3 regions of the Paenibacillus lentus genome follow, and region 1 is predicted to be linked to each of the others. Evidence: predicted binding sites of a transcription regulator. Region 1 holds the regulator's gene; each other region holds the start of a gene.
The links. The regulator LexA, encoded in region 1, represses DNA repair genes until DNA is damaged. The targets are predictions, from matches to a motif close to CGAACATATGTTCG.
Positions count from the first base shown of each region.

Region 2: a site for LexA is predicted at 8,164-8,177, ahead of EIM92_RS13295 (YhjD family protein). Genes of this name have one in related genera too.
Region 3: a site for LexA is predicted at 7,086-7,099, ahead of recA (recombinase RecA). Genes of this name have one in related genera too.

Region 1 is NZ_CP034248.1:3,410,276-3,420,144, forward strand. Features, by position in the region: gene EIM92_RS15365 (helix-turn-helix domain-containing protein) at 1-851, shown strand, start outside; gene xylF (D-xylose ABC transporter substrate-binding protein) at 1,083-2,156, shown strand; gene EIM92_RS15375 (xylose ABC transporter ATP-binding protein) at 2,282-3,793, shown strand; gene EIM92_RS15380 (sugar ABC transporter permease) at 3,796-4,983, shown strand; gene EIM92_RS15385 (YitT family protein) at 5,146-6,048, shown strand; gene EIM92_RS15390 (hypothetical protein) at 6,267-6,563, shown strand; gene EIM92_RS15395 (alpha/beta fold hydrolase) at 6,636-7,448, shown strand; gene lexA (transcriptional repressor LexA) at 7,512-8,138, opposite strand; gene EIM92_RS15405 (LysM peptidoglycan-binding domain-containing protein) at 8,416-8,817, shown strand; gene EIM92_RS15410 (DUF896 domain-containing protein) at 9,227-9,400, shown strand; gene EIM92_RS15415 (aldo/keto reductase) at 9,451-9,869, shown strand, end outside.
Region 2 is NZ_CP034248.1:2,975,942-2,985,810, forward strand. Features, by position in the region: gene EIM92_RS13250 (DegV family protein) at 1-773, shown strand, start outside; gene recG (ATP-dependent DNA helicase RecG) at 788-2,839, shown strand; partial or broken gene EIM92_RS13260 (N-acetylmuramic acid 6-phosphate etherase) at 3,078-3,428, shown strand; gene EIM92_RS13270 (MurR/RpiR family transcriptional regulator) at 3,674-4,519, shown strand; gene EIM92_RS13275 (stage VI sporulation protein F) at 4,614-4,901, shown strand; gene EIM92_RS13280 (succinylglutamate desuccinylase/aspartoacylase family protein) at 5,187-5,870, opposite strand; gene EIM92_RS23920 (YhjD family protein) at 5,990-6,508, opposite strand; gene EIM92_RS13290 (DNA polymerase IV) at 6,505-7,776, opposite strand; gene EIM92_RS13295 (YhjD family protein) at 7,757-8,143, opposite strand; gene EIM92_RS13300 (glycoside hydrolase family 5 protein) at 8,878-9,869, shown strand, end outside.
Region 3 is NZ_CP034248.1:3,881,664-3,891,532, reverse strand. Features, by position in the region: gene ymfI (elongation factor P 5-aminopentanone reductase) at 1-565, shown strand, start outside; gene EIM92_RS17505 (DUF3243 domain-containing protein) at 708-962, shown strand; gene EIM92_RS17500 (helix-turn-helix domain-containing protein) at 1,399-2,415, shown strand; gene EIM92_RS17495 (YajQ family cyclic di-GMP-binding protein) at 2,638-3,129, shown strand; gene rimO (30S ribosomal protein S12 methylthiotransferase RimO) at 3,270-4,598, shown strand; gene pgsA (CDP-diacylglycerol--glycerol-3-phosphate 3-phosphatidyltransferase) at 4,595-5,182, shown strand; gene EIM92_RS17480 (competence/damage-inducible protein A) at 5,236-6,501, shown strand; gene recA (recombinase RecA) at 7,188-8,246, shown strand; gene EIM92_RS17470 (regulatory protein RecX) at 8,381-9,208, shown strand; gene rny (ribonuclease Y) at 9,492-9,869, shown strand, end outside.

The DNA of each region.
Region 1 (9,869 bases):
TGAATTCATTAGACTGGGGCAAGCGTATTAAGGAATTCGTGGAAGAGCGGTTTGGCTACAGGCTTTCTGTCGGTATTGGTTCAATCCGGGAGGGCTGGGACGGAATGAGCCGTTCTTATCGAGAAGCAGCTCGGGTGTGCGCGGATGACCAAAATACTGTTAACGTAAGGCATTATGACGATATTACGATGAGCTCAGGGCAGGCGATGATAACGTCCGATGAAGAGAAGAAACTGCTGGATGCGCTGCTGCGTCAGGATAAGCAGGAGGCATTGAACCGGTTTACCGCGCTTTGGGAGCGGCTTATGCAAAGGAGTGAGCCTGTCCAGCTGACGCATCTGCGGGCAGAAGTGATTGGACTTCTCCTGTATTTATGCCGGGGAACGCAGTCCCGAGGCGGGGTCGAATGGATCTCATTGCTAAGCGGGCTTGAGGATATGGAGGCACTTCGCCATAGTGCGCAATTGTGGTTGGATAGGATTGCAGATGCCATGAAGGAAGATCAGGAGCGCAGCCGTTCACATGTGCTACAGCGGGCACTGCTTTATATCGGTCAGAAGTACAAAGAGGATATCTCGATGGAAGAAAGTGCCGAGTTCGTTAATCTGAGTCCTCATTATTTCAGTAAACTATTTAAGCAGTATACAGGTGAAAATTTTATTGATTACGTGACCCGGCTGCGGATGGAGGAATCTAAGAGGCTAATTCAAGAACAGCGTCTTAGCTTGAAGGAGATTTGCTTTGAAGTAGGATATAACGACCCGAATTATTTTAGCCGAGTTTTTAAAAAGGTGTTGGGTATGACACCTAGCGAGTATCGCCAGCAACTGGAGAAACGAAGTCCTTGTTGATCGACAAGGACTTTTTTGTGTTTAGAACCATATTGTGCTATGAAAAACATGCATTATGAATTTCATTACATACCGCAGCAAGCAATTGCAGGTTAAGTGCAAGGAAGTGCAGGTGATCGCTGGACCACGGTTTCTACTCCGGTGTTAAGATTTCAGTGTAAGCGCAATCATTTATTAAATCGAGTGAAAAGGGGCGAAGGAAGAGTGAGAAATTATATTCAATTTTTACGGATGGGTCTAGCGGCCATTTTGTTGGCAATCTCTCTTACAGGCTGCGGCGTCGTGTCGGATGGCAGTGCCAACACAAAGAATAACGAAGGTACAGGAAATGCAGCCGCAGGCAAAGACGACGGCAAGATTGTCATTGGGCTGTCGATGGACACGCTGAAGGAGGAGCGCTGGCAGAAGGATCGGGATATTTTCTCAGCCAAAGTCAAGGAACTCGGCGGTGATGTGAAGGTGCTGGCTGCGAACGGGGATGATGCCACACAGCTTAACCAGGCGGAGCAGCTGATTTCTCAAGGAGTTGACGTGCTTGTCGTTATCGCGCACAATGCAGAAGCGACCGCGCCGATTGTGGAGAAGGCGCATAAAGAAGGCATCAAGGTTATCGCTTACGATCGCTTGATTAACAATGCGGAAGTGGATTACTATATTTCTTTTGACAATGTCCGTGTTGGGGAACTTCAAGCTCAGGCCATCATTGACCAAGCGCCGACAGGTAATATCGTCTACATCGGTGGAGCTGATACGGACAACAACGCGCATATGTTCAAGACGGGGGCAATGAACATTTTGAAGCCGCTAGAAGAGAAAGGCGATATTAAAATTGTGTATGACCAGTTCTCTAAAGACTGGAAGCCGGAAGAGGCTTTAAAGAATATGGAGAATGCGCTGACCGCCGTAAAGAATGACGTGCAGGGCGTAGTGGCAGCGAATGACGGTACGGCTGGCGGAGCGATTCAGGCTCTGACTTCACAAGGCATGGCCGGACAAATTCCGGTATCCGGTCAGGATGCAGATTTGGCCGCGGTACAGCGGATTGCGGAAGGCACGCAGCAAATGACGGTGTATAAACCGATTAAATCGATTGCCACGAAGGCGGCAGAAATGGCTATGGCGGCGGCCAAGGGGGAAGACATTTCGACGGACACGACGGTGTACAATGGAAAAATTGATGTTCCATCCGTATTGCTCGATCCGATTCCGGTCAGCAAGGATGAGCTATCTATTTTGATCGAAGACGGATTCCACAAACTGGAGGATGTATACAAAAACGTTCCTAAAGATCAATGGCCGCAGTAGTAAGCTTTAACCAAGTAATTCCAGGAAGGGATCAGCGGGGCAGGTGAAGCTGGTAATGCGCGGCAGGGAGCTTCAGCTGTCCTGTCCCTCTACGATAACACGGCGTTATAAGGAGATAGAAGCTTATGAACGTATTAGAAATGGTGAATATCAGCAAGGAATTTCCAGGCGTCAAGGCGCTGGATCAGGTGAACTTCAAGTTGCAGAAGGGCGAAATTCATGCTTTATGTGGCGAGAACGGGGCGGGCAAGTCCACGCTGATGAAAGTGCTGAGCGGTCTGTATCCAGCAGGAACTTACAGTGGTGAGCTGCTCATCGGCGGTGAGAAGAAAGAGTTTCATAATATTGTGGATGCGGAAAAGGCGGGCATTACGATAATCCATCAGGAACTGGCACTCGTGAAAGATATGACGGTAGGCGAGAATATTTTTCTTGGCTCGGAGCCGCAAGCGCGCGGTGTCATCCGCTGGGATGAGTTGTATCACAATGCTGCTCTGTGGCTGAAAAGAGTGGGGCTGAACATTTCACCGCACACAAAAATCGGCAGCATGGGCATCGGTCAACAGCAGCTCGTGGAAATCGCCAAAGCGCTGTCCAAGCATACGCAAATCCTGATCCTGGACGAACCGACGGCGGCACTGACCGAAGGTGAAGTCGCCATTCTGATGAAAATTCTGAATCAACTTCGCAGCGAAGGAGTTTCCTGTATATATATTTCGCATAAAATGCCGGAGGTGTTCGAGCTCGCGGATTCGATTACGGTGCTGCGCGACGGGAAGACCGTAGCGACGCTGGATCGCCATGAAACGAACGATGACCATGTTGTGTCGCTCATGGTGGGCCGTGAGTTGATGGAACGCTACCCAAGGGTAGAGCATACGCCTGGGGAGATCGTGTTTGAGGCAAAGAACTATAATGTATGGCATCCCGAAAAACGGGATCAGAAAGTGATCAAGGCTGTAAATTTCAATTTACGCAAGGGAGAAATTTTAGGGATCGCGGGATTGATGGGAGCAGGTCGTACTGAGCTGGTAAGCAGCCTGTTTGGCGCTTATGAAGGACACGCCGAGGGCGAGGTAATAATCGAGGGCATGCCGGTACGAATTCGTTCAGTGGCTAACGCGATCGAAGCAGGTATCGCTTTGGTCAGCGAGGATCGGAAGCGTCAAGGGCTTGTAATGAACATGGATGTGAAGACCAACACGACGATGGCGACGATGAGCAAGGTATCGAGGCTTGGTGTCATCAACGAGAATGAAGAGATTAAGTGGGGAATGCGTTATGTGCAGGATTTAAAGACCAAAACAGCATCGCTTGAAACGGAGGTCGGCACGTTGTCTGGCGGGAATCAGCAGAAGGTTGTCATCAGTAAGTGGCTAATGTCCGATCCGAAGATTCTGATTATGGATGAACCCACCCGGGGAATCGACGTTGGAGCGAAGTATGAAATATATCATTTGATGAATCAGTTGGTTGAGCAAGGCGTAGCTATTATTATGATTTCCTCGGAGCTTCCAGAAGTGCTTGGTATGAGTGACCGGATTTTGGTCATGAGCGAAGGGAAGTTCGTGCGTGAGTTTGATTGGCGCGAAGCGACGCAGGAGAATATTATGCAAGCCGCAACGGGAGGGAAATAACGATGCTGCAAAACGAACTTCAAAAGCAAAATGCTTCCGTAACGAAAACGTCGCTTTGGGGCAGTTTATTCGGAAAAATGGACGTACGTGCCTATACGATGGTTGGGGCGCTGGTGTTGATTTGGGTTCTGTTCGGTATATTAGATCCTACGTTTTTGACCGCACGTAATCTTTCTAACTTGTTTACGCAAATGTCAGTCACCTCAATTCTGGCTATAGGTATGGTGCTGGTTATCGTCGCCGGCCATATCGACTTGTCAGTCGGTTCGATTGTCGGGCTGACGGGGGGTATTGCGGCCATTCTGAGTAACTGGATGGGGCTTCCGCCGATTATTGTCATCGTTGGCACATTGGCAGCTGGAGCTGTGCTGGGATTGGTGCAGGGCTGGCTTGTCGCTTATAAAATGATTCCTGCTTTTATCGTTACTCTCGGCGGGATGATGGTGTTCCGGGGTGTTCTGATGGGCGTTACCGAATCGATGACAATCCCGGTATCCGATCCCGTGCTGGCCATGCTGGGTAATGCGTACTTTGCCAAAGGATTCGGGATTATTATCGCTGCTATCGCCATTGGGTTGTTCATATGGAGTGCTATAAGAAAGCGTCGTTCCCGGCAAAAGTATGGATTTGAGGTTGCTTCGCTTGGTGTGGATATGATTAAAATTGCTGTGATCTCGCTGCTGATCATCTCATTTGTGCTTATAATGAACAACTATAAGGGTATTCCGTTCCCGATCATCTTTGTTATCGCACTGGCCGTTATCTTCTATTTTCTTTCTACGAAGACGACCTTTGGACGTCATATCTATGCGATTGGCGGAAATAAGGAGGCGGCTCGGTTATCTGGAATTAACATCCATAAGAAGACGATGCTGATCTTCCTCCTCAGCGGCCTACTCAGCTCGATCGCTGCCATCGTCTTAACGTCTCGTCTGGCTTCAGCGACAATTACCGCAGGGACGATGGCCGAGATGGACGCTATTGCCGCATGCGTTATTGGCGGCACCTCGTTAATGGGTGGCGCGGGCACCGTCATCGGCGCCCTGATCGGCGCCCTGGTTATGACCTCGCTCGACAACGGTATGTCGCTAATGGGGCTGGAATCGTTCTGGCAATATGTCGTTAAGGGTTCCATCCTCGTCTTCGCGGTCTGGCTGGACATTTCCAATCGCCGCAAGGGCGTGAAATAATTTCGTATCGGAGCTAAATTAATATATTGATAGCTTAAGACCTTGGGTTTCTCTAATGGGGAGAGATCTGAGGTCTTCTATTGTTGTTACCTAATAACAATTTGATTTTCATTTCAATTTTCATTAAATTATGTATATGTCAAATTTGATGGAAGGGTTGAAATGATGGTAGAAAGTAAGACAAGTGCAAGTAGAGCAAGTATTAAAAAATCGAAAGTAAGCAAACCGGTAGCATTTATTTCAAAGATATTTTTTATTACCTTAGGAGCAATGATTGCCGGGGTAGGCTTGGAACTATTTCTGGTACCTAATGCGATTATTGATGGCGGAATAACGGGGATATCGCTGATGTTAACGAATATTACCGGTATTCCGTTAGGGATATTCCTATTTGTGATAAATCTTCCTTTTGTTTTTGTCGCATATAAACAGGTAGGTAAGAAATTCGCGTTCTCTTCTCTTTACGGTATCGCGGTGCTCTCTTTGACTTCGGGGTTTTTGCATCATGTTGAGGCTTTTACGCATGATAAATTACTTGCCGTACTATTTGGTGCCTTGCTTCTTGGTGGAGGTGTCGGTTTAGTGCTAAGGCTTGGAGGAACGACGGATGGAGCGGAGATTGTAGCTATTTTATTCTCGAAGAAAGTAAATGTTTCTGTGGGGCAGATCATTCTCGTTATTAACATTGTTATTTTTATCGTTGCTGGCTTCTTGCTTGGTTGGGATTCCGCGATGTATTCGATTTTTACATACTTTATTGCATCTAAAATAATGGATATTATTGTAGAAGGCCTGGATGAATCGAAGTCCGTAACGATCATTACAAAGCAATATGAGGAAGTTGCGGAAGCGATTATGAGAAATTTGGGTAGAAGTACAACATACCTTTATGCCAGAGGCGGGATGAGCAAGGAGGAGATGCAAGTCATTTATTGCGTCGTCAGTCGGCTGGAGTTGTCCATGTTGAAAACGGTCGTTCGAGAAATTGATCCTGGAGCATTTATTGCGATCGAGACCGTGTCCGATGTTATGGGGGGCAGCTTTACGAAGGAAAAAGCACACTAATGTGTTAAGAACGGCATGTTTTCTCCTAATAGAAAGTATGAGATTTTCTGCACCATTTATCTTAAAGAAAATCACTTACAATAGCCTTGGGGCAAAAGCTTCAGGGCTTTCTGGTGTTTACAACGGCAACTTATCTCGTTAAGCTCAAAAGAGTAGTATGTGACTGTGATAGCCTTGTTAGAAACAGAATTCAATTAATTATTTAGGAGATATCACTTATGACATTGTGGTTAATTGTATTTATTCTATTAATACTTATGAGCGCAGTATGGATCGTTATCGCCGTAATGAGGTCGAGATATTCTGTGAGTCAGAAAAGTAATGTCATCCAATTTTCTAAAAAACGGCGCTCCTCAATCGATTCGGACATTATTGCTCCAGGCAATCAGAAGTGCTCTAAGTGTAATAGAGCTAAGGAGCTCATTTTTTATTCGAATGATTGGGGCCAGGTTGCCGGATTGTGTAAGGATTGCAGAAAAGAAATAGGCGATCAGCAGGAGCTGTACCCGATATAAAGCACAGATTTACTGCATACCTTCTATAATATATGCGTTCTCATTTACCGCGTTTAGAAGGGAGTAGATACGATGTGCTATATCGAGGTAGAACAAGGGGTAAAAATATTTGTCGAAGATGTTAATCCCGGTCCCGGAAGTATACCGATTCTGTTTATCCATGGCTGGCCGGTCAATCATAAAATGTTTGAATATCAGTGGAATATTCTCCCTAAATATGGGTACCGCTGTATAGGTATAGATTTACGCGGGTTCGGGAAATCGGATCGCCCGTGGATGGGGTATGATTACAACAGACTTGCCGACGATGTGCGCGCTGTCGTGGCATCACTTGGGCTCAACTCATTTATACTTACCGGGTTTTCGATCGGCGGAGCGATTGCCATTCGATATATGGCTCGTTATGCAGGCTACGGGGTGTGCAAGTTAGTGCTGATTTCAGCGGCCGCCCCGCGATTTTCAAAATCGAAGAATTATCCCTATGGACTTCCCGTTGAAGATATAAATGCACTCATTAATCAAACCTATAGGAATCGTCCACAGATGGTGGCGGAGTTCGGGGAGAAATTTTTTTATAGCAAAATTACTCCGGCCTTTCGGGATTGGTTTCAAGATTTAGGACTAGCGGCATCCGGTCATGGCACAATTCAATGCTTGTTTTCTTTGCGGGATGAAGACTTGCGGCCTGATCTGAATCGAATTACGGTTCCGACAGGACTATTCCATGGAGCACATGATCAATACGTTCCTTTTGCATCGGCAGAGGTATTACATCGGGGAATTCCACAATCTGAGCTCTACCGATTTGAGAGGAGCGGGCATGGGGTGTTTTATGATGAACTAGAGGCTTTTAATGAAGCTTATTTACACTTTTTGCGCAAATAGTTAAGTTTATAGTTTGAAAAAAAGGGCGTACCTTTCGGGGTATGCCCTTTCTTCATTGCAATTTTAGTGTAGATCGCGGAACAGGCCGACAACTTTGCCCAATATCGTTACATGCTTTAAACGCAGCGGCTCCATCGTCGGATTCTCAGGCTGAAGACGGATATGATCCTTCTCCTTGTAGAACGTCTTTATTGTCGCTTCGTCGTCTTCGGTCATGGCAACGACGATCTCACCGTTGTTGGCTGTTTGTTGTTTACGTACAATAACATAGTCTCCGCTATGAATCCCTGCTTCAATCATGCTGTCGCCAACGACGGATAACATAAAAATTTCACCATCTCCCGCATATTGCTGTGGAAGTGGGAAATAATCCTCAATGTTCTCCGTAGCTGTTATCGGAACTCCGGCAGTCACTTTGCCAATGACAGGAACGCGTGCTACGGAATGTGCAAACAGACCGAGATTCTCTGAATCTTCTTGTCCAAGCAATTCGATCGCTCTAGGCTTCGTAGGATCACGCCGGATAAATCCTTTCTTCTCTAGCCGATCCAGATGTCCGTGTACAGTGGAACTGGAAGCTAGTCCGACGGCTTCGCCGATTTCGCGTACGGAAGGCGGGTAACCTTTCAATCTTACTTCAGAGCGTATAAATTCAAGAATAGCTTGCTGACGGCTAGAAACTTTCGACATCATCCATCAACCCCATTTAGTAACGTTTGGAAAAATTATAACATAGAACTTCCGTTCGCACAAACATGAGTTCTAAATAATGTGAGTCGAAATGAAGATTATAAGATAACTATATTTATAAGGTACGTATATGAATTAGTCTGTATTAGATTTAAAAGATGTTATAACTGCTATAAAAATAGGGGAACAATTGTTCTAAAAAAACTATTGAATCAAACAAGTGTTCGTGTTAATATAATTTCGAATCATAAGAACATTTGTTTGGAGTGATATTATTATGTTGAGATATAGTACATATCAAAGTATTTATGATCGTAAATCAGATTCACGGGATCAAGGTGCGCTGCGAACAATCTTTTCCCGCTGGAATGAAGGTCTTACTAACTTTATGCCGAATATTTTCTCCAAAACAAGTTTAATTAAAGCAATCCTATTTATTCTGCTAGTGGTGATTGCATGGGCCGGGATGGTTACGGTGGTAGCCTCGTCTCCTGGTCATGCCAATGAGAAGGTAGAAACCGTTGTGGTTAAACGCGAGGATTCACTATGGAAGCTTGCTGTTACTCATAAACCAGGTAACATGGATACGAGAATCTATGTCGATGCTATAAAGAGAGCAAATAATCTAAAAGGCAGCAATATTCAACCTGGGGATATTCTGATTATGCCTATGAAATGATCGGTATTTTCAATCTACCTAAATCCAAGTTTAATTTATGAAAGAAGGAACCACAGGGATCTCTGCAGTTCCTTTTTTTTGCTGTACTACAATCATTGCGGTAGCAAGCGTAGCGAATTAACATGTTAACGGTGCCCTGCAGGAAGGCAGATTGTACTGTTTGACTACAATTGTCTTAACACTTATTCTTGAAGAAGATGCTGTATTGGCAAGATCGCCATTTATCACCCTGTAATGTCGCGTTTGTCGCCCTTATCCAATAGAAATCAAATCTGGGTTTGCTGTCTTGACAAGCTCTGTTTGTCATGTCAATGTAAGGATGAATGCCTTGCGCGATACTGCTGCTTTCATAGCGTCTTGGCTGGTATTTGCATTAGAGGTATCATGATTAAATCATCAGGAGGACAATATGGATATAGATGCAATGGTTAAACGTATTAATGAATTAGCACGTAAGAATAAGGCCGAAGGGCTGACAGAGGATGAGATGCTGGAACGTGCGCAACTGCGTGAGACCTATCTTCAGAACATAAGAAGAAATTTCCGCCAGCAGCTTGAATCCATTGAAGTGGTGGATAAATAAATAGGCCGGCCATTGGTCGGCTTTACATATGAGCAAGGAGGTTCAAAATGATGGAATACGCATATCTTGGCAGAAGCGGTTTAGCTGTGTCGCGGCTATGTTTGGGGAGTATGACCTTTGGTGGTCAAACGGATGAAGCGGAATCGGCCAAAATGATCCATGCTTTTCTCGATCAGGGGGGGAACTTTATTGATACGGCCGATGTGTATACCGAAGGGCGCTCCGAAGAGATCGTAGGCAAGCATATTAAAGACCGACGCTCGGAAGTTATTTTAGCTACCAAGGTTCGTATGCGGACATCACCTGACGTTAACGGGTTTGGCGCTTCGCGCAAGCGGATCATGGACGGTGTTGACGCCAGTCTAAAAAGGCTGGGGACGGATTACATCGATCTTTATCAAATTCATGTGTGGGATGCGGATACTCCAGTTGAAGAGACGCTGCGTGCCTTGGATGATTTGATTTCCTC
Region 2 (9,869 bases), 430 kb from region 1:
TTGGCGAGGAATCTTTTTTGGAAGGGATCGACATCACGGCGGAAGAGTTCTATGATAAGCTGACAAAGTCTCGTGAGCTGCCGAAGAGCTCCCAGACATCGCCGTCCCAGTATGCTGAGGTCTACCGTAATTTGCTGGAAGCCAATCCGGGCTCGCCGATCGTATCCATTCATATTTCTTCCGGCATGAGCGGAACGTACCAGTCAGCTTTGCTGGCGAAGACGATGTTGGAGGAAGAGATGGCCACGGATCTGGACATTACTGTCATCGACTCTCTGTGCGCTTCCTATGGTTTTGGCCTTCAAGTGGTTGAAGCCGCAAGGCTGGCGCGGAAGGGGGCTTCCGTAGAAGAGATTAAATCAGAATTAGAACGCCTTGGCCGCAGCCGCAGGCTGTATTTCCTGGTTGATACGCTGGAGTACTTGCAGAAGGGCGGGCGGATTGGCAAGGCAGCAGCTATTCTAGGCACGCTGCTGAACATTAAGCCGATTCTGTCTGTTGATCAAGAGGGCATTATCTACGCGGTGGATAAAGCGAGAGGCCGCAAGAAGGCTGTGTCGCGGGTCATTGAGCTGTTTGTGAACGATTTTGGTAATCACAAGGATTTGAATGTTGCGGTTTGCGACGCTGTGAATCCGGAGCTTGGGCAGGAGTTTGTTGCTTTGCTTTCCCAGCACTTTACACTGCACGAGGTGGTACGGACGAACATCGGTGCCGTCGTAGGCTCACATACCGGCCCGGGAGCGGTAGCTATTTTCGTATGGCCGGCTTGAAGCGAGGGATTTGAATGAGTTTGGATTTGAATGAAATTCGAGTTAAGCAAGTGAACGGCGTGAGTGCTCTCAAAGAGGGAGAGCTTCACGCCTTTGGCGTCTTTACGGTAAATGATTTAATGGAGTATTATCCGTTTCGGTACGAGGACTATCGGCTGCGCTCGTTGGCGGAGGTCAAGGACGGGGATCGGATTACCGTTCAAGCCAAAATTATGGGGATGCCCGTATTGCAGCGCTATGGCCGAAAGTCGAGGCTGACGTGCAAAATGGTTGCTGAGGATTGGATGTTCACGGCCACGTGGTTTAACCGCCACTTTTTGAAGGATCAGCTGACGGCGGGGCGTGAAATCGTGCTCACGGGCAAATGGGATCAGCGGCGCAGCCAGTTGACGGTATCGGAATCGGAATTTCCCGACCGCGGTACGCTGCGTAGCGGGAGCCTGCAGCCGGTATATTCGGTAGGCGGGAAAATTACGCAGAATTGGATGCGCAAGACGATTGGTCAGGCTTTGCAGCAATATGGGGAGATGATTCCGGAAATTTTGCCGCCGGAGCTTCTAAAGAAGTATTCATTGATGCCGAGGCGGCAGGCGATTTGGCGCATTCATCAGCCTCAGGATAGTGAGGAAGGCCAGCAGGCGCGGCGGCGCATGGTCTATGAAGAGCTGTTCCTGTTTCAACTGAAGCTGCAGGCCTATCGGGCGATGAATCATGAACGGATGGATGGAGTCAAGCATGAGGTCGATAATGCGACGATCCGCGAGTTCGTTCGCAGCCTTCCCTTCGAACTGACGGATGCGCAGAAGAAAGTGGAGCTGGAGATATTGCAGGATATGCGTTCGCCATTTTGTATGAATCGACTGCTCCAAGGGGACGTAGGCTCCGGCAAAACGGTCGTGGCAGCCATCGCGCTATATGCGGCCGTCAAATCGGGCCATCAGGGCGCGTTTATGGTGCCGACCGAAATATTGGCGGAACAGCATATGCGCTCATTGTCCCGATTGTTTGAGCCCTTTGGTATTACTGTTGGTTTACTTACAGGAAGTGTAACTGGACGCAAGCGTAAGGATTTGATCGCTTCGATGCAGATGGGGCTGACGGATATCGTGGTTGGCACTCATGCGCTTATTCAGGAGGATGTGTTCTTCCGCTCGCTCAGCCTCGTTGTGACTGATGAGCAGCATCGATTTGGCGTCAACCAGCGCAGCATATTGCGGCGTAAAGGCTTCAACCCGGACGTGCTGACGATGACGGCCACCCCGATTCCCCGGACACTGGCGATTACGGCCTTCGGTGATATGGACGTGTCCACGCTGTCGGAGCGGCCGAAGGGGCGCAAGCCGATTTCGACCTATTGGGTGAAGCACCATATGATGGATCGGGTGCTCGGGTTCATCCAGCGCGAGGTATCCGCGGGTAGGCAGGCTTACTTGATCTGCCCGCTGATTGAGGAGTCCGAGAAGCTGGACGTGCAGAATGCCATCGATCTGCATGTATCGATGCAGCAGGCGTTCCCGAACCTCAACGTCGGACTGCTGCATGGGCGGATGACCGCGGCTGAGAAGGATGAGGTTATGCGTTCGTTCTATGACAATGAGGTGCAGCTGCTCGTTTCGACGACCGTGGTTGAGGTCGGCGTCGATGTGCCGAACGCGACGCTGATGATCGTTATGGACGCGGATCGCTTCGGCCTGTCGCAGCTGCACCAGCTGCGCGGCCGGGTTGGTCGGGGGGAGCACGCTTCGTATTGCGTGCTCATCGCCGAGCCGAAGTCGGAGGTTGGTCAGGAACGAATGAAGGTCATGACCGAGACGGACGACGGCTTCGAAGTGGCCCGACGGGACCTGGAGCTGCGCGGTCCCGGGGATTTTTTTGGCACCAAGCAGAGCGGGGTGCCGGAATTCCGAATCGCGGACATGGTCAGCGATTTCGCGGTGTTGGAGGCGGCGCGGGACGATGCCGCCCAGTTGGTCGGCGACGCGTCATTTTGGACGTCGCCGCAGTATGAGCCGCTGCGTGGATACTTGCAGCGGGAACAGGTGTTTCAAGGCGAGCTGATCGATTGACGCGAGACATAGCCATGGCTTAGTTATAGCGATGGTCACATAGGCCAATACGAGCAATGCCTTCCGTAAGCTGATTTTCAAGTTTACGGAGGGCATTTTTTTGCCCATATGAAGGGGTAGGGGTAAGTTTTGAAATAATATTTTATATATATAATTATATATTGATATTAAGTATCAAAGGAGATATAATGTTAATAAAGAAAGCGATTTCAAAATGAATTAGGAGGTGGGAGGATTTATGTTGGATAAATTAACTACGGAAACCCGAAATGAACGAACGATGCACTTGGATCGCATGAATATAGAAGAGCTGTTGATGGTCATGAATGAGGAGGACGCCAAAATAGCAGGAGCGGTGAAGCAGCAAATTCCCCAGATTGCTAAAGCGGTTCGGGCGATTACGAAAGCACTACGTAGTGGGGGGCGGCTCATTTATATGGGGGCAGGCACGAGTGGGAGAATTGGACTATTGGATGCGGTGGAATGTCCGCCGACCTTCGGGATTTCTCCGGAGCAAGTCATAGGTTTGATTGCTGGGGGAACCAGTGCTTTTATCAAAGCGGTAGAGGGGGCGGAGGATTTGGCGGAGCGCTGCTTGGGCTGTTCGCCATGTCGGAACGGTTCATTGGCTCTGTGGCGATCGGTCCATCTGGCCTCGTTCTTATTCCGCTGATGAAAGGGCCGATGGATTTTGGTATGACGGTATTGGCTTATTTAGCCGGGCTGCTCATATCCTATACCGCGGGGTTTTTGCTTACTTATTTCTTCGGTTTTACAAAGCAGATGCTTGTAGAGCATAATAAGTAAGAGAATCATGGACAGGGGAGATGACGAGTGACGGGAAGCATCGTAGTGCAAATCGAGGCTATGCTGCCGCAACTGCCGGAATCTGAACGGAAGGCGGCTCAATATATTTTGGATGCGCCAGAGGAAGTTTCGAAGCTGAGCATTCATGCCATGGCGGAAAAGGCAGGGACGAGTGCGGCGGCGATTACACGTCTGTGCCGCTCCCTCGGTTTAACTGGCTTTCCGGACTTGAAGGTGCGGCTTTCGGTAGATAATGCCAAGCTGCAGAAGCCGGGCTATTATGATATTGAGCGCGGCGAGACAGTGCATAATGTGATTCAAAAAACGGTGGCCAACAGTCTGCAGGCTATTCAGGATACGGTACTGCATCTGCAGCCGGAACTGATTGAAAAGGTCGTCGGCCTTTTCCGCAAAGCCCCCGTCATTTACATGTACGGAGTCGGAGCTTCCGGGATTGTTGCAGCGGATGCCGCCCAGAAATGGCTTCGCCTTGGTAAACAGGCCTCAGCGCTGCAGGACGGACATTTGCTTGCTGCCGCATTGGCAAGCGCTCCTGCCGATGCGTTGTTTATGGGTGTTTCTTATAGCGGAAATACGAAGGAAGTTGTTCAGTTGTTTCGAGTGGCGAAGCAGTATGGGGTGCACAGCATCGGTATATCCCGGTTCGGAAATCATAAAGTATCCGAATTAGCAGATAGCATGCTGTATACGCCACTTGCACCGGAAGCTACGCTGCGCAGTGGAGCTACTGGTTCCCGGCTTGCGCAGCTCGTCGTCATCGATATACTGTTTTTTGCTTATGCATCTACGCAATTTGAAGCGACCATAGCTAGACTGGGACAAACGCACGAAGCGATTTCCTTCCTAAAATAAAATCTTAATGGATGTTCTGATTAGAAGCAGAGCAACATGTACATCCTATCCGTCATATATTAGTGGGATAGTATGTGACGGGAGGTGTGCAGTCTTGAGTTATCAGCAATATGGGATTAGTCCGCAACTAGTGGAGCGCATTAAGCTGAAAATGAAAAATCCGGCCGTAAAGGAACGCATTAAGGGTCTCGTTGATGGCCTCACGAAAGCGGATTTGCAGGATCGGAGCAAGGTGAGACGCTTGGTTAAATCAGCATCATCGATCCTGAACGAACGATTGACAAGTGTACAGGAGGAGCAGATCGTTCAGTTTGTTATCGCTCAAAGGATTGACCCGCGCAATACGCTTCATTTAATTAAATTGTGGGGGATGTTTAGGTAAGCCTGTAAAGCATGGAATCATTCATTCGTCTATTTTCAAGCTGGTATTATCCCCTTTAAGTAGATACTCAGAACTTGGAGGGGATTCTACATGGCTAAAAGGGCAAATATTTTAAACAAGTCCGTCCATTTCAAATCATAATCTGGTTTAGGCAGCCAAAAGATGACTTCTGATGAATTCAGAAGTCATCTTTTTTAAAGTGCGCTCGGCATGAGCGATACCCGGTTAAAGTTACCTTTTCATCTGTTTACTTGATAGAAGTATGACAGTCCTATACTCAGAATGCTAGCCTTTCATTAGTTCAGCTTCGCTGAGAAAGCGGCGCACAATGTCGATTTGATATTGCACACGGGTTGAAAAAGGAAGGCTCCAGCCCGTTTCTATGGTAACTGCCCTGGCTCCCAAAATGCGGGCCGCGGCGGTGCGGGAAGAGCCGGGGAGTTCATGCAGCCGAAGGTTAAAGTAATGGGAATGGTTGGCGATGCTGCGATTAATGGTTTTGATGACCTTTCGGGCAGCAGGCACGGCAGGGCTGCCCGGATTGGTGATCAGCGTCTGGCCCAGCACTTTGGCATTGCGCTGCGACAGTCCATTTGCTTCATGGAGATCCAAGTACCAGGACGGACGATAGCGTTTTGCGGCTTCAAACAACGCTGCGGACAACGGATGCTTCGCCGCTTGGCCTGCTTTCCGGGGAAAGGTGCGATTCAAATCCGGCACACCGCGAATACGCTGGCGATATGCTTTTTTATTGACGATAGGCACGATCATTAGACTGCCTTTATGAATCAGCAGCTGATCTTTGCCGATCATGCGGACGAGCTTGTTGGCGGCCTGAATGCTGGCGGTTTCATTGCCGTGTATGCCTGCAACGATCATAACGGCCGGTCCAGGGCGGGCGCTTCTTGCCATGTAGTATAAGGTAGAGTAGGGGGTGTTCGGTGATAACGTATATTGTTGTACAAGTATAATCCTCACCTCCACTTCAAATGGGGAGTTGATGGTGAATATACCATTATACATATGCTTAAGAAGGGAGGATGAATTGGACAGGTATCCTATGGATTCAGCCCGTAAAAAGGATCGGATTACCGGCTTTTTGTTCCGCGCAGAATCGCGATCAAATTATTCGTGTATTGTCCAATCGTCAGGCTGACCTGGGATTTTAAAAAATCCTTCGTCATCGTAAACCCATTTTCAGCTCCGCGGCAGATGAAGCGGTAATGAACGTCCAGGCCGTCCATCGATGGCTCGAAAATGCGGATTTGCTGCTCGACCAGCGATTTTCGGCAACGCTGCATATCCTCTCTGATATGTTGGGCGAGCACATTCGTCGCCACGGCATAAAGGGATCTGAAGGTCTGGGATGACATTTCAACCTCCCGCTTCTTCTTCTCGACGACTTGGAGGGCGACAGGCAGAACGATGTATCTTCTGATGGCTTCCATGTCTTTGGCTGTTGGGGGAAAAGGGGCTGGAATCGCTGAATCGTTTGCTGCCGAATTTGTCCCGGATTCACGCCTAGTCAATACGGACTGTTCCTTGTGCTGAGGAAGCATCATCCGGCTTGATTCCCATAGGCCGTTGCCTGTAAGCTTTTTACTCATTTATAGTGTCCTCCAATCTTGCGTGCCCGTTCTCTTGCTTGCCCTGATGTCGTTAATGAGGAGGCCCGGACTATAGCTGCACTACCATAGCGGTCTTTGATCTGATCGGTCACTCGATCCAGTGCACGAAATTTCACCTGATCTTCGAAAAGGGTCAATTGGTATCCGCTATCCGCTGCAAGATTGCTAAGCGCAATCCCTAATCGGCGTACTGGCAGGCTGTTCCAATAACGGTAAAACAGCTTCTTGGCTGCTTCATACACGGTGTTCGTGTGATGGGTCGGATCCGGCATTTTCATTTGCCGGGAGAAACCGATCCGCGCGTCATAAGGGCTGCATAGGCAGCTGACGGTAATCACCTGTCCCATATACCCCTTGCGCCGGCAATCTCGGCATACTTCCTCCACAAGCTCCAGCAAAATAGTGTCGATTTCCTCAGGCTCGGTGTAGTCTCTCGGCAGCGTCATCATGTGGCTGACCGATTTTGGCGCGGCGTCGAAGGTGCGCGGCGTAACTGGGGAATCATCCAGTCCGTTCGCCGTTCTCCACATCACTTCCGCCTGAATATCGCTTTGCTTTCCGAAGCGTGCGCGGAATTTATTTTTCAGCACGGGTAAAGGTGTTTTGGCGATATCGCCAATCTGATACATCCCGAGCCGTGTGAAGTGAGCGGCCATCCGTGAGCCGACTCCGAACATTTTGGGGATCGGCTGTGGCCAAAGTGCGGATGGCACGTTAACGCTGGGTAGAACATACAGCCCGCTCTCATTTTTCTTTGCCCAAATGTCCGTTGCCAGCTTAGCAAGCATTTTGTTAGAGCTGATGCCGATCCGAACCCAGACTCCAGTTTGCTTTAGCACTTTCTGCTGAATGGATTTAGCCATAACGAGCGGATCGTTTTGAAATAGATGAAGGCTTCCGGATACGTCAAGAAATTGCTCATCAATCGAGAAAATTTCGACCAGGTCGGTATATTCCCGATAAATATCCGTAATCATCAGCGATACATCGATGTAATGCTGCATCCGCGGACGCATAACGACGAGCTCAGGACATTTCCGAATCGCTTCACCTAATCGTTCTGCAGTAGTTACTCCGAAGCTTTTGGCGATGGGGCAGGCCGCCAGGATAATTCCTGAACGGCGGGCCGGATCGCCGGCTACAGCCACGGGCTTATTCTTGCATTCCGGATGATCGGCTTTCTCAATGCTGGCATAGAAGCTCTGGCAATCTGCCAAAAAAATAGTTCTATCGCGTGCGTTCTTCATCTCTTGGTGCCTCCCATAGTCTTGTTAGAAGAATCATTAGCTCCGCTTTTACTAAACTTCTCAGCATCCTGAAATGATGAATATAGCCTCGAACCCTATATTCTACCTCGACCCCCAACGTATTCATCGTCGTATGAAGCACTTGAATGTGATACTGGCGCATTTTGCTTCTAAGCATTTTCAGTTCAAGGTGAATGCTGTTCTCAATCTTCTTGAGGTTAAAAATAACCAGATTATAAATTAGCTTGTTCTGATGCAGGCTTAACTCCTGGATATCCCTTGCCAGCATATCGAGTAAAATAGGCAGCAAGGTGTACTCTTTGATGATTTGAATATCTTCTTCTGTCTCGATCATTGAGTTAGTCATGATATTACACCACCATAATGCGAACGTATATTCGTTTATCTATTATATACCGAACGTAGGTTCGTTATGCAAGTGAATTTTATGGAAAATGGATACTTGGCTATAGTTCCTTAATAATATATTTTTTGCAACTAAATGGTTATTTTTTTAGACAGGATTGGTGGGTAAGAAGTCATCTGTAGGACCTTAAAGTCCCATGGGAAATACTGGAATAAAATTACTTGGCATCTATTGAGCCTAGAATAGGACTAGCGTACGTTTTTTGATGGGATTACATAAATTGGAAAAATGATCAAAAACCGCGCCGTTAAGCGATTTTACATCGAGACTTTGGTATCAAATTTGTAACCTTTATGGAAACCGGTGTAAAAATAGAACGAAACTTCGAAAAAAGTTGCGCGTCTAATATGAGCGAACGGCAGGGGCACGGTGTTCTGTGAAAACAGCGACTTGGAAATGTAGCAAGGTATTGCTTCGTTTTTCAAGTCCTTTTCATAAGGACGAGAGGTCCAGTAATTTAAAGGCGATGATGGAATTAACCGGGAAAACCGTGCTAAAAGGCTTTGAATGCACAAGAAAGGGCCCAGATACAAAACGCTTCTATCAGCCTAGTTACTTTATTAGAGTACTTGGTTAATGATAGAGGTAATACGTGAGGAGTGGAGGTGTGAGGGGATCGTACTGGTAAAATCGCCTGCATACAAAAAAATAGCGAGGTGACAGGAGCAAAACCGATGACAACATTAGCACGAAAAAGGCTAGTTATTTTACTTGTACTTGGCGGTATTTTGATCGCCGGGGGAATTTACCTCATCATCTCAAGCCTGCCTCCGTCCCATACAACTTACCAAGCTTCAAATGGTGCAAAAATCAAGTTCCAGACTTCGGGGGACCGATTTATGGAGTATAAGGGCGAGGGCAAATGGCAGGAGATTTTCGTGAAGGGCGTCAACTTGGGAGCTACGGTTCCTGGTCATTTTCCAGGGGAATTCCCGATCACAGAAGAGGATTATTTGCGCTGGTTCAAACAGATCGATGATATGGGCGCAAACGTAATCCGTATTTATACGGTGCATAACCCGGTGTTCTATACGTCCTTAGTTAAATACAACAGGGATAAGGGAGACGATCCATTGTATTTCATTCAGGGTATTTGGTCGCCTGAAGAGCAATTGATCGAGCTTAAGGATGCATATAATCCTGGAATTAAAGATACGTTCCACAAGGAAATCGAAAAAGCGGTAAAAGCGGTGTATGGAGATTTGAAAATACCGGTGCAGCCAGGAGCTTCGGGAGGAAAGTATAGAGCGAATGCAGGGCCTTATTTGATGGCCTGGCATATCGGTACGGAGTGGGATCCCGAAATGGTTGACAACACGAACACGCTTTATGCATCGTCAATTCCGCCTTATAAAGGCAAGCATTTCTCGGCGCTGGAGAAGGCCAGTCCGTTCGAGAGCTGGCTTGCTGAACTGATCGATCAGACGGCTGAACTGGAAGCCGGCTACGGCTGGCAGCATCCGATGACCTTTACGAACTGGGTCACGACGGATGTGCTTGAGCATCCCGGAGAGCCATTGTTCGAGGAGGATTTGGTTAGCGTAGACGCTACGCACATCGAACCGGTGGACTGGGAGGCAGGGTATTTTGCAGCTTATCACGTTTATCCGTATTACCCGGACTTTTTCCATCTTGATAAGACACTGGAGACGATCCCTGACGGGAA
Region 3 (9,869 bases), 470 kb from region 1:
CAATGCTGATTTGAGAAGCCGGGAAGAGATTTATCGGATGAAGGAAAAGCTGGAGAGTCGCGGTCTTAAACCGGATATTCTGGTGAATAATGCGGGGGTATCTCATTATAGCCTGTTGTCGGATGTCCAAGAAGAGCAGTGGGATGAAGTGATGGATATAAATTTAAAAAGCGTGTTTTTGTGCAGTCAGGCATTTATGCCCTATATGATTCACCAGCGTTTTGGACGGATTATTAATGTCTCTTCAGTATGGGGGATTTCTGGTGGAGCTTGTGAGGCCGTCTATTCCGCCGCCAAGGGGGGCGTGAACGCCTTTACGAAGGCGCTGGCTAAAGAACTAGCCCCTTCATGTGTAACGGTCAACGCGGTCGCTCCGGGGGCTGTAAAAACGGATATGATGGAACGCTTTGACGCTGAGGAAATTCGTATGCTGGAGGAAGAAATTCCTGCAGGGAGATTAGCCTCGCCAGAAGAAATCGCGTCGTTGGTTTATTTCCTCGCACTTCCGGAATCAGGATATATTACGGGGCAAATCATTAGTCCTAACGGCGGCTGGCTTACGTAAATGGCAAGACAAAACGAACTTAGCCGTACAGGGAAGGAATGGTTAAGCGATTCAAGTGTCATGACGAATAAATAGGCTGTTTAATTCGCATATTACGACTGTTGATTTTAAATCTCACGTCCAAGTGAAGGAGGATTTAAACATGTCAACAGTACTCAAAAATTTTGATACCTGGAAGAAATTCTTGGGTGAACGCGTCAAACATGCGGAAAGATCAGGTCTGAGCGAAGAGGCTATAGCTCGTCTTGCTTATGAGATCGGCGGATTTCTGGACGAGAAGGTAGATCCACAAAATGCTTCTAACCGCACCCTCAAAGAGCTTTGGGATGTCGGTAATGAAGAAGAGCGCAAGACGATCGCTCGGCTGATGGTAAAGTTAGCTAAGGAAAACGCATAGTTTACGTAGAAAAGCTCCCTGTAATGGGGAGCTTTTTCTACCATTTAATACAGCCGCTTGCCTTTCGAAATTATTTTATATATCATAAAACACGTATTGTAATTGTTCGCTTTAATTCTGCATACTTTTCAGTGCCGGCAACACGATGCAGGAATAATGACCCATATTGTCGAATGAGAGTTTTTAAGGGTTTGAACATTCCGATACATAAATTCGTAGGTCTTTTGAAGTACATTGATGAGAGAGGGCGTTATTGTCGTCTTTTTTTGGTGAAATAGACACAGGATAAATCAGGCTCTGGAATATTAAAGCGAAGCGTAACAATTTATAGGGTGCATACGTTTAATGTATCGAAGTGTTCTGATCTATTATGAAAATTATATTTCAATTTTGAAATCATAAATTATATTTCAACTATTTGCAGGAGGTGATGGACGTGTCGAATTTGGGCCAGCAATTGAAGGAAGCCCGCCTTGCCAGAGGCTTGTCACTGGATGATGTACAAGATATGACAAAAATTCGCAAAAGATATTTAGAAGCCATCGAAGCGGGAGATTATAAAGTGTTGCCGGGAAGTTTTTATGTGCGGGCCTTTATAAAGACATACGCCGAAGCGGTTGGAGTGGATGCAGATGAGCTGCTCAATGAGCATCGTCAAGATGTACCAGCTCCTCAGGTGGAGCAGACGATGGAGCCTGTGTTACAGAAACGCCGCAGCAGACAAACATCGGGGCGTAATTCTAAATGGATGTCTACGGCGCTGATGTGGTCTTTTACAATAGTAATCCTGATCGTCATTTATACGTATTTTGTAGTTTGGGGTAAAGATCCGACTGCGGATAAGAAAAATGAGACGGATCCAACTAAATTAACCCAATCGGAAACACCTGCGAAGCAAGGCGATAAGAGCCAGAACGGAGCTTCTAATGGGTCTAATGATGGTAAAGCTGCCGAGCAGCAGTCGGAGAAGGAGAATACGTCGTCCGCTGCCGATGGGAACCAAGAAAACTCTAACACGCCTGACAGTACGGATGACGGATCGAATAACGGTACTGATGCGGGGGCTGATGGAGATGTTGTTGTCCTGCCGGACGGAAAGAGCGGTAGCACAACCAATTTTAAAGTATCCAATCCTAGCGGGCAGCCGGTGCAAGTTGTGATCAACGCGACCGGTAGGAGCTGGGTCGAAGTGTATAAGGGAGGCAAGGACGGTGAGAAGCTGTACTTCGATAATACATCTGAGGGCGAAGTGCTGACTTATGAACTTGGTCCTGAAGGAATGTATATTAAATCGGGGGCTTCCTCGTACACGCAAATTACTGTGGCGGGACAGGTCGTTGAGGATGGCAAGAATACTTCCAAAATCCAGCTTAACATGGATACAGGTGCATCTGGCACAGAAGCCGAAGCTGGAAGGGAAAGTGATGCTGACTCCGATCTGAGTACAGAATAACCGCTTTAACCCCCGGAGAGAAACAACCTAATTAAAAGATTGATTGCTGTAATGTGCAAGAAAAGGGTATTCTTCGGGCGTTATCCGAGGAATACCTTTTTTGCATATTTCTAAATTTGATGATCCAACTGCTCAGGTTCAATGACACTGTGAGGTTGGACTTTGCCCATAGGATTACATATAATTAATTAGAGATAAGTAAACAGGAAAGGACGGAGAAATATGGCTTCTGAAAGCTCATTTGATATCGTCTCCAAAATGGACATGCAGGAACTTACGAATGCGATCGACCAGACGGAGCGGGAAATAGCTAACCGATTTGACTTCAAAGGGAGCAAGACCGAGCTTAAAGTCGAGAAGGATGAATTGGTTGTCGTCTCAGACGATGATTACAAGCTCGGCGCTGTCATTGATATTCTGCAATCGAAAATGATTAAGAGAGGGTTGCCGATCAAGAACTTGGATTACGGTAAAGTAGAGCCGGCGTCGCTAGGAACGGTGCGTCAGCGTATTAAGCTGAAACAAGGCATTGATGCGGAGAATGCTAAGAAAATTAATGTGATGATCCGCGATTCAAAGCTGAAGGTCAAAAGCCAAATTCAAGGCGATCAAATCCGGGTTACCGGCAAGAGCAAGGATGATCTGCAGCAGGTGATGCAGATGCTCCGCAAAGGGGATCTGTCGCTCGATTTACAATTTACCAACTTCAAATAGGCGTTTAAAAATGTTGGTCTTTCGCTGCGTTAATCGCGTGGTGAGAGACCTTTACACGTTTTTGACACGGTATGTTCCTAAAGCTTATACTTGTAGGGAAAAACGGGTAATCGGCTAATTTCATTGGGGGATACTGATATATGACAGAAAAAGTGAAAATCGTTACACTTGGTTGTGAGAAAAACCTGGTTGACTCGGAAATTATGTCAGGACTAATCGATCAGAGAGGCTATCGTCTTGTGGAGGATCGTGGAGAGGCGACGGTTATTATCGTTAACACCTGTGGATTTATTGATGCTGCCAAAGAAGAATCAGTGAATACGATTCTCGATTTAGCTGATTTAAAAGAGACAGCGAACCTGAAGGCGCTCATTGTATCCGGTTGTCTGACTCAGCGCTACAAGCAGGCCCTAATGGAAGAAATGCCGGAGATCGACGGTATTGTCGGAACCGGGGATTTTTATAATATTGCTCAGATCGTGGACGAAGCCCTGAAAGGTAAGAAACCGATTCAAGTCGGGAATCCTGTGTTTAATTATGAGGAGGTTCTCCCTCGTAAAGTATCGACAGCTAAGTATACTACATATGTAAAAATCGCGGAGGGCTGCGATAATAACTGTACTTTTTGCAGCATTCCGATAATGCGCGGGAAGTTTCGCAGTCGTTCGATGGAATCGATTGTGGCTGAGGGCAAGCTTATGGCGTCGCAAGGGGTAAAGGAGATCAGTCTGATCGCACAGGACTCGACGAATTACGGAACGGATCTTTATGGTGAATATAAGCTCGCTGAATTGATGGATCAGGTTACAAAGGTTAACGGTATCGAATGGGTACGACTGCACTATGCATACCCGGGCTTCTTCACGGATGAATTAATTGAGATGATTGCAACGAATCCAAAGATATGTAAATATGTTGACATGCCGCTGCAGCATAGTGAGGATGCTCTGCTCAAACGGATGCGCAGACCGGGGCGGAATCGTGACATCCGCGAGCTGATTGCCAAAATACGTTCCCGTATTCCGAATGTTTCGCTCCGAACTTCCCTTATCGTCGGATTTCCGGGTGAGACAGAAGATGATTTTGCTCGTCTATGCGATTTCGTAAGAGAGATCAAGTTTGACCGTTTAGGCGTATTTACCTATTCAAAGGAAGAAGATACGCCGGCGTCAAGGCTGCCGGATCAAATTCCAGATGAGGTGAAGGAATGGCGTGCCACGACGCTGATGGAAATTCAGCGAGAGGTCTCTAATGAGAATGCCAGTAAATTCGTGGGACAAGTCCTGGACGTGCTTGTGGAGCGTTATGATGGACGTAGCGACGTCTATATTGGGCGTTCGCAATTTGATGCGCCCGAAATTGATGGTGAAGTGTATGTAACAAACTGTCCCGTCGGCATCGGCGAGATGGCTAAAGTGCGGATTACGCATGCTTATGAATATGATTTGTCCGGGGAGGGTGTCCTTTGAATTTACCTAATCGCATTACAATTGCCCGAATTTTTATGATCCCGGTTATGCTCGTCTTTTTGCTGGTGGATTTCCCGTGGTGGTCTTATGAACTGTCATTGGGTTCGTTTACACTGCCGGTAAATCAGTTGATTGGGGCTTTACTGTTTATAATAGCTGCTAGTACGGATGGCATTGATGGATATATTGCCCGCAAGCATAATTTGGTTACGAATCTTGGCAAGCTGCTGGATCCGCTTGCGGATAAATTGCTGGTTGCCGCAGTGTTGGTTGCGCTCGTTGCGATGGGCGAAATCGAAGCGATTATTGCAATCATTATCATTAGCCGTGAGTTTGCGGTGACGGGTTTGCGGGAAATCGCCTTGCTGGAAGGGGCGGTAATTGCGGCCAGCAACTGGGGAAAGGCGAAGACGATTGCTCAAATCATTGCGATTTCAGCGCTGCTTCTGAACAATTTTCCTTTTGAATGGCTCAATATTCCATTCGATGAAATCGCGATATGGATTGCTACATTAATTACGATATACTCCGGCATCGATTATTTTGTGAAGAACAAAAAGCTGCTTTCATTCTCTAAAAGTTAAATTGGAGAACTGACTGTTTTTATTTTGGTGGCAGAAGGAGACGATGGAGAGATATGAAAGCTGAAATTATCGCGGTAGGCACCGAGCTTTTGCTCGGACAAATTGTGAATACGAATGCCCAGTTTTTGTCTCAGGAATTGGCTTCTCTCGGAATTGACGTATATTTCCAAACTGTTGTTGGTGACAATATGGATCGCTTGCGCCAAGCGATTCATACCGCTGAATCCAGAGCGGATGTGCTCATTTTCTCAGGTGGCATCGGTCCAACGCAAGATGATTTAACGAAAGAGGCATTAGCGTCAGTATTAGGAAGAAACCTCCATTATGATCGCATGGCGATGGATAACATTGACCGGTTCTTCCGGGGGCGAAATATTCCGATGACCGAGAATAATCGGCGCCAGGCGCATGCTATAGATGGATGTACGCCGTTGCCGAATGAGACGGGGCTCGCTGTAGGGAATGCTATCGCTCATAATGGCAAGTTCTATATTGTATTGCCCGGGCCGCCGAAAGAGTTGATTCCTATGTTTCAAAATCAGGCGAAAACCTGGATACTGCAGCAAGTTCTAACTCATGAAAAGCCGATTTATTCGAAAATGCTGAAATTCGCGGGAATCGGAGAATCTGCTTTGGAAACTCGGGTTATCGATCTGATCGAGAAACAAAGCGATCCAACCGTAGCTCCGTATGCTAAAGAGAGTGAGGTTACCTTGCGCATTACAACGAAGGCGGACAGCGAAAGCGAAGCGATGGCCAAGCTGGACACGCTAGAGAAGGAAATAGCCTCTCGGCTCGGAGATCATTTGTATGCTACCGGGGATATTCCAATCGAGAAGACGATTATAGATATGCTTACTGAGCTGAACCTCACGGTGAGCTGCGCCGAAAGCTGCACCGGTGGCTTATTGATGGAGACCTTGACTTCTATTCCAGGCAGTGGTGCGGTATTCCAAGGCGGAATCGTCTGCTACTCCAATGAAATGAAAGAGAAGCTCCTTCACGTTCCACATGACTTGCTAGAGGGCGAAAATGCTCCTGGTGCCGTCAGCGCTGAGACTGCAAAGGTACTTGCTGAGCAGGTGCGAATGATCGTGGATACAGATTTCGGCTTGTCGATTACCGGCGTTGCCGGCCCCGGGTATTCGGAGCGTAAGCCAGTCGGCCTTGTATATATCGGTATTTCCCGACGCGAGCACGATACCCTTGTTCTGGAACTGAACTTGAAGGGGAACCGAGAAACAATCCGCACTCGCTCTGCTAAGACGATTCTATACCACCTGTGGAAGCAATTGAAAGAGATAGCTGACGAGGCGTAATCATATTTGCAAGCGTCTATGCTTCGATGTATAATGAGATCACGGAAGAACCGTAGCCTAACTGATTTGTTGTGCTGCGGTTCTTTTTCTGTTGTCCCGGGACGACCCATTTGGTGTCATAGATTTGCAAAAATAGCCCTTATTTATCTAACATGTGTTTAGCTCATGAACAGACCCAAGCCAGTCCCGCAGGGATAGCGCCCTCCTTGCAGGAAGTAGAAGGAAATCGCACGATCATAACTCCAGGGTCACCTTGCAGGAGCGCAAACCTAAAGCGTGCCCAAAGGGCGACAAGCGGCTAGTAGCAGCGAACTAACTCGGTAGCGCTAACTTGTCTCTTTGAGCAGCGTGTTTTCAGGTAACCCAGGTGAACCTAATGTAAGACGTACCCGAAGGGGGAAAAGCGTTCTATGCACAAACTTAGAGCGCATCCCCAAAGGGGACAGCGGCAGGAGCACCTCTGCTCCTCCCACGTTCCTCCAATTTGCGGGAATCCCGAGGGCTGCAAGCCCTGCGGGGGCCCTCCCTTACGGTAAGGGAGGGTTTGGGTGGGTTGAGCCCCCCCCCCCCCCCCCCCCCCCCCCCGAATGTATGTTCGAAAAAGTGCTTGGCAAACGTTCCAAAACAAGGTACAATTACAAATATGAAGTCCTATGATTAATCAATTTGATAAGGATGTGAGCTAATTGTCAGATCGTCGTGCAGCGCTCGATATGGCGCTTCGTCAAATAGAAAAGCAATTCGGTAAAGGTTCGATTATGAAGCTAGGTGAGTCCACTCATATGCAGGTGGAAATTGTTCCCAGTGGCTCGTTGGCGTTAGATATAGCTCTTGGCACAGGCGGGTTGCCGCGTGGCCGAATTATTGAAGTTTACGGGCCGGAATCCTCAGGTAAGACGACCGTAGCCCTGCATGCCATTGCAGAAGTTCAGAAAATTGGCGGACAAGCTGCGTTCATCGATGCGGAGCATGCGTTGGATCCTTCTTACGCCAGCAAGCTTGGCGTTAATATTGACGAGTTGCTGCTTTCTCAGCCAGATACTGGGGAGCAGGCGCTTGAAATTGCGGAAGCACTCGTAAGAAGCGGCGCCGTCGACATTATCGTTATCGACTCCGTTGCAGCGCTGGTTCCGAAAGCGGAAATTGAAGGCGAAATGGGGGATTCGCACGTCGGCTTACAGGCAAGATTGATGTCTCAGGCGCTTCGTAAGTTGTCGGGAGCGATCAGTAAATCAAAGACGATTGCGATCTTCATTAACCAATTGCGTGAGAAAGTCGGCATTATGTTCGGTAATCCAGAGACAACGCCCGGTGGACGGGCTCTGAAATTTTACTCTACAATCCGTTTGGATGTGCGTCGTGTAGAGACGATCAAGATGGGGAATGATATGGTTGGTAACCGTACGCGCGTCAAGGTTGTCAAGAATAAAGTGGCCCCTCCTTTTAAGCAGGCTGAGATTGATATTATGTATGGTGAAGGTATTTCTAGAGAAGGCAGTATTATTGATATCGGCGTAGAGCATGACATCGTCGACAAGAGTGGAGCCTGGTATTCGTATTCTGGCGAGCGGCTTGGTCAAGGCCGCGAGAATGCGAAGCAATACTTAAAGGATAATCCGCAGATCGCTGACGCGATTGAACAGAAAATTCGCGAAGTCAGTAATTTGACTGCGGTGGTTCCTGTGGCATCGGCGGACGAATTAGAAAAAGAAGCCAAAGAAGAGCAGGCGCTTTTCGAGGAATAATAATTTATAATGATATGCGCTCTGTAATCTGGTGTGTCCAGAACAGAGCGCTTTTATTTTAGATAATGGGTACAAACCAAGCCATGTCTTCTGACGGAATAAACAAGAAGAATCGCAGCAAGGAGGATTGTCCGATGCACGAGCGGTACGGCAACCGGAGGAAACTGAAACCCTCAGAGAAGGGGGAGAGCCACTTGGAGGAAGTCGAGGGAATAGTTGATATATCTGAAGAGCGTTTTTGGGGAAATACTAAAGAAGAATTCTTTAACGAGGGACCAGGGGTTGCGGATTTCCCGGAGGACCAGGAATTAGAAATTACAAGGGTGGAAGCTCTAAAGCGCCCCAAATTTCGTTATCGAATTCATTTCGATTCCTATTCCATGGAAGTTCATGAAGATGTTATGATTAAATATCGGATGATCAAGGGTGCGACATTTGCTAAGGCTGACTTAGAGGAAATTATAGCTGCGGATGAGCGCCAGAGAAGCTACAGCGATGCTCTTGTGTATTTAAGCCGGAAGCCGCGTACGGTTTATGAAATCACTCAGCGGCTTGGAGAAAAGGGCTGGAGCGAATCTGTGGTAAGTGACGTGATTCGCAGGCTTACGCAAGAGAGACTTGTGGATGATGCCGCATACGCTCAGGAATGGGCCAAGCAGCGTGTTGGTAATCGTGGAAAGGGAAAACTATGGATTCGCCATGAACTACGCCAGAAGGGCATTGCGAAGCCTTTAATCGAGGAGGCGCTTGGCGAGGTTAGTGAAGAGGATGAATATGCCAGTGCATTCCAGTTGGGGCTCAAGAAATGGAATTCTACAAAAGGCGAAAGTATGGACAAAAGGCGGAAAACGGGAGCGTTTTTAATGCGCAGAGGATACTCTGGAGGACTTGTTTCCAAAGTTCTTCGCGAATTGGTCGACCAGGAAGGCCAGGAAAGTACGGAGGAATGGGAAGAGGGATAGGCCTGGTGGTAGAGATACCGTCAATTGCTTGACAATATCTTTCGTCAAATAATAAAATGTCTATATGCGCAGAGTCCTTTTTTCCTTCCAAAATCATGACTCTGTACACATTCTATTCGCCAATCATGAAGGCTTATAACGAATTGGCTCATGTTTTACCATGAGCGGCCTACCTGAATCGGCCTGTATTCGATTCTTAGTAATGATGATGAATTGAGGAAGTTAACTACAACTGCAAGTATCCCAAGGAATGCCTTGGAGGAATCAACGAGGAGGTGAACAGATGCACGATGGAGTCTGGGTCGCTCTCGTTGCAGCCGCTTTATTCTTTGGGTTCGTGATCGGATATTTTATTCGCAAATCTCTTGCAGAAGCTAAAATTTCCAGTGCGGAACACGCTGCTAGTCAAATCTTGGAAAGCGCAAAGAAAGACGCAGAAGCACTGAAGAAAGAAACAGTTCTGGAGGCTAAGGACGAAGTCCATAAAATCCGGACTGAAGCTGATAAAGACATTCGTGAACGTCGGAATGAAGTTCAACGGCAAGAAAGACGATTGTTGCAAAAGGAAGAGTCGCTGGATAAAAAATTAGAATCGCTCGAACGAAAAGAAGAGCAGGTGGCAGGCAAAGAGAAGCGAATTGAAGAGACACAGCAGCAAATT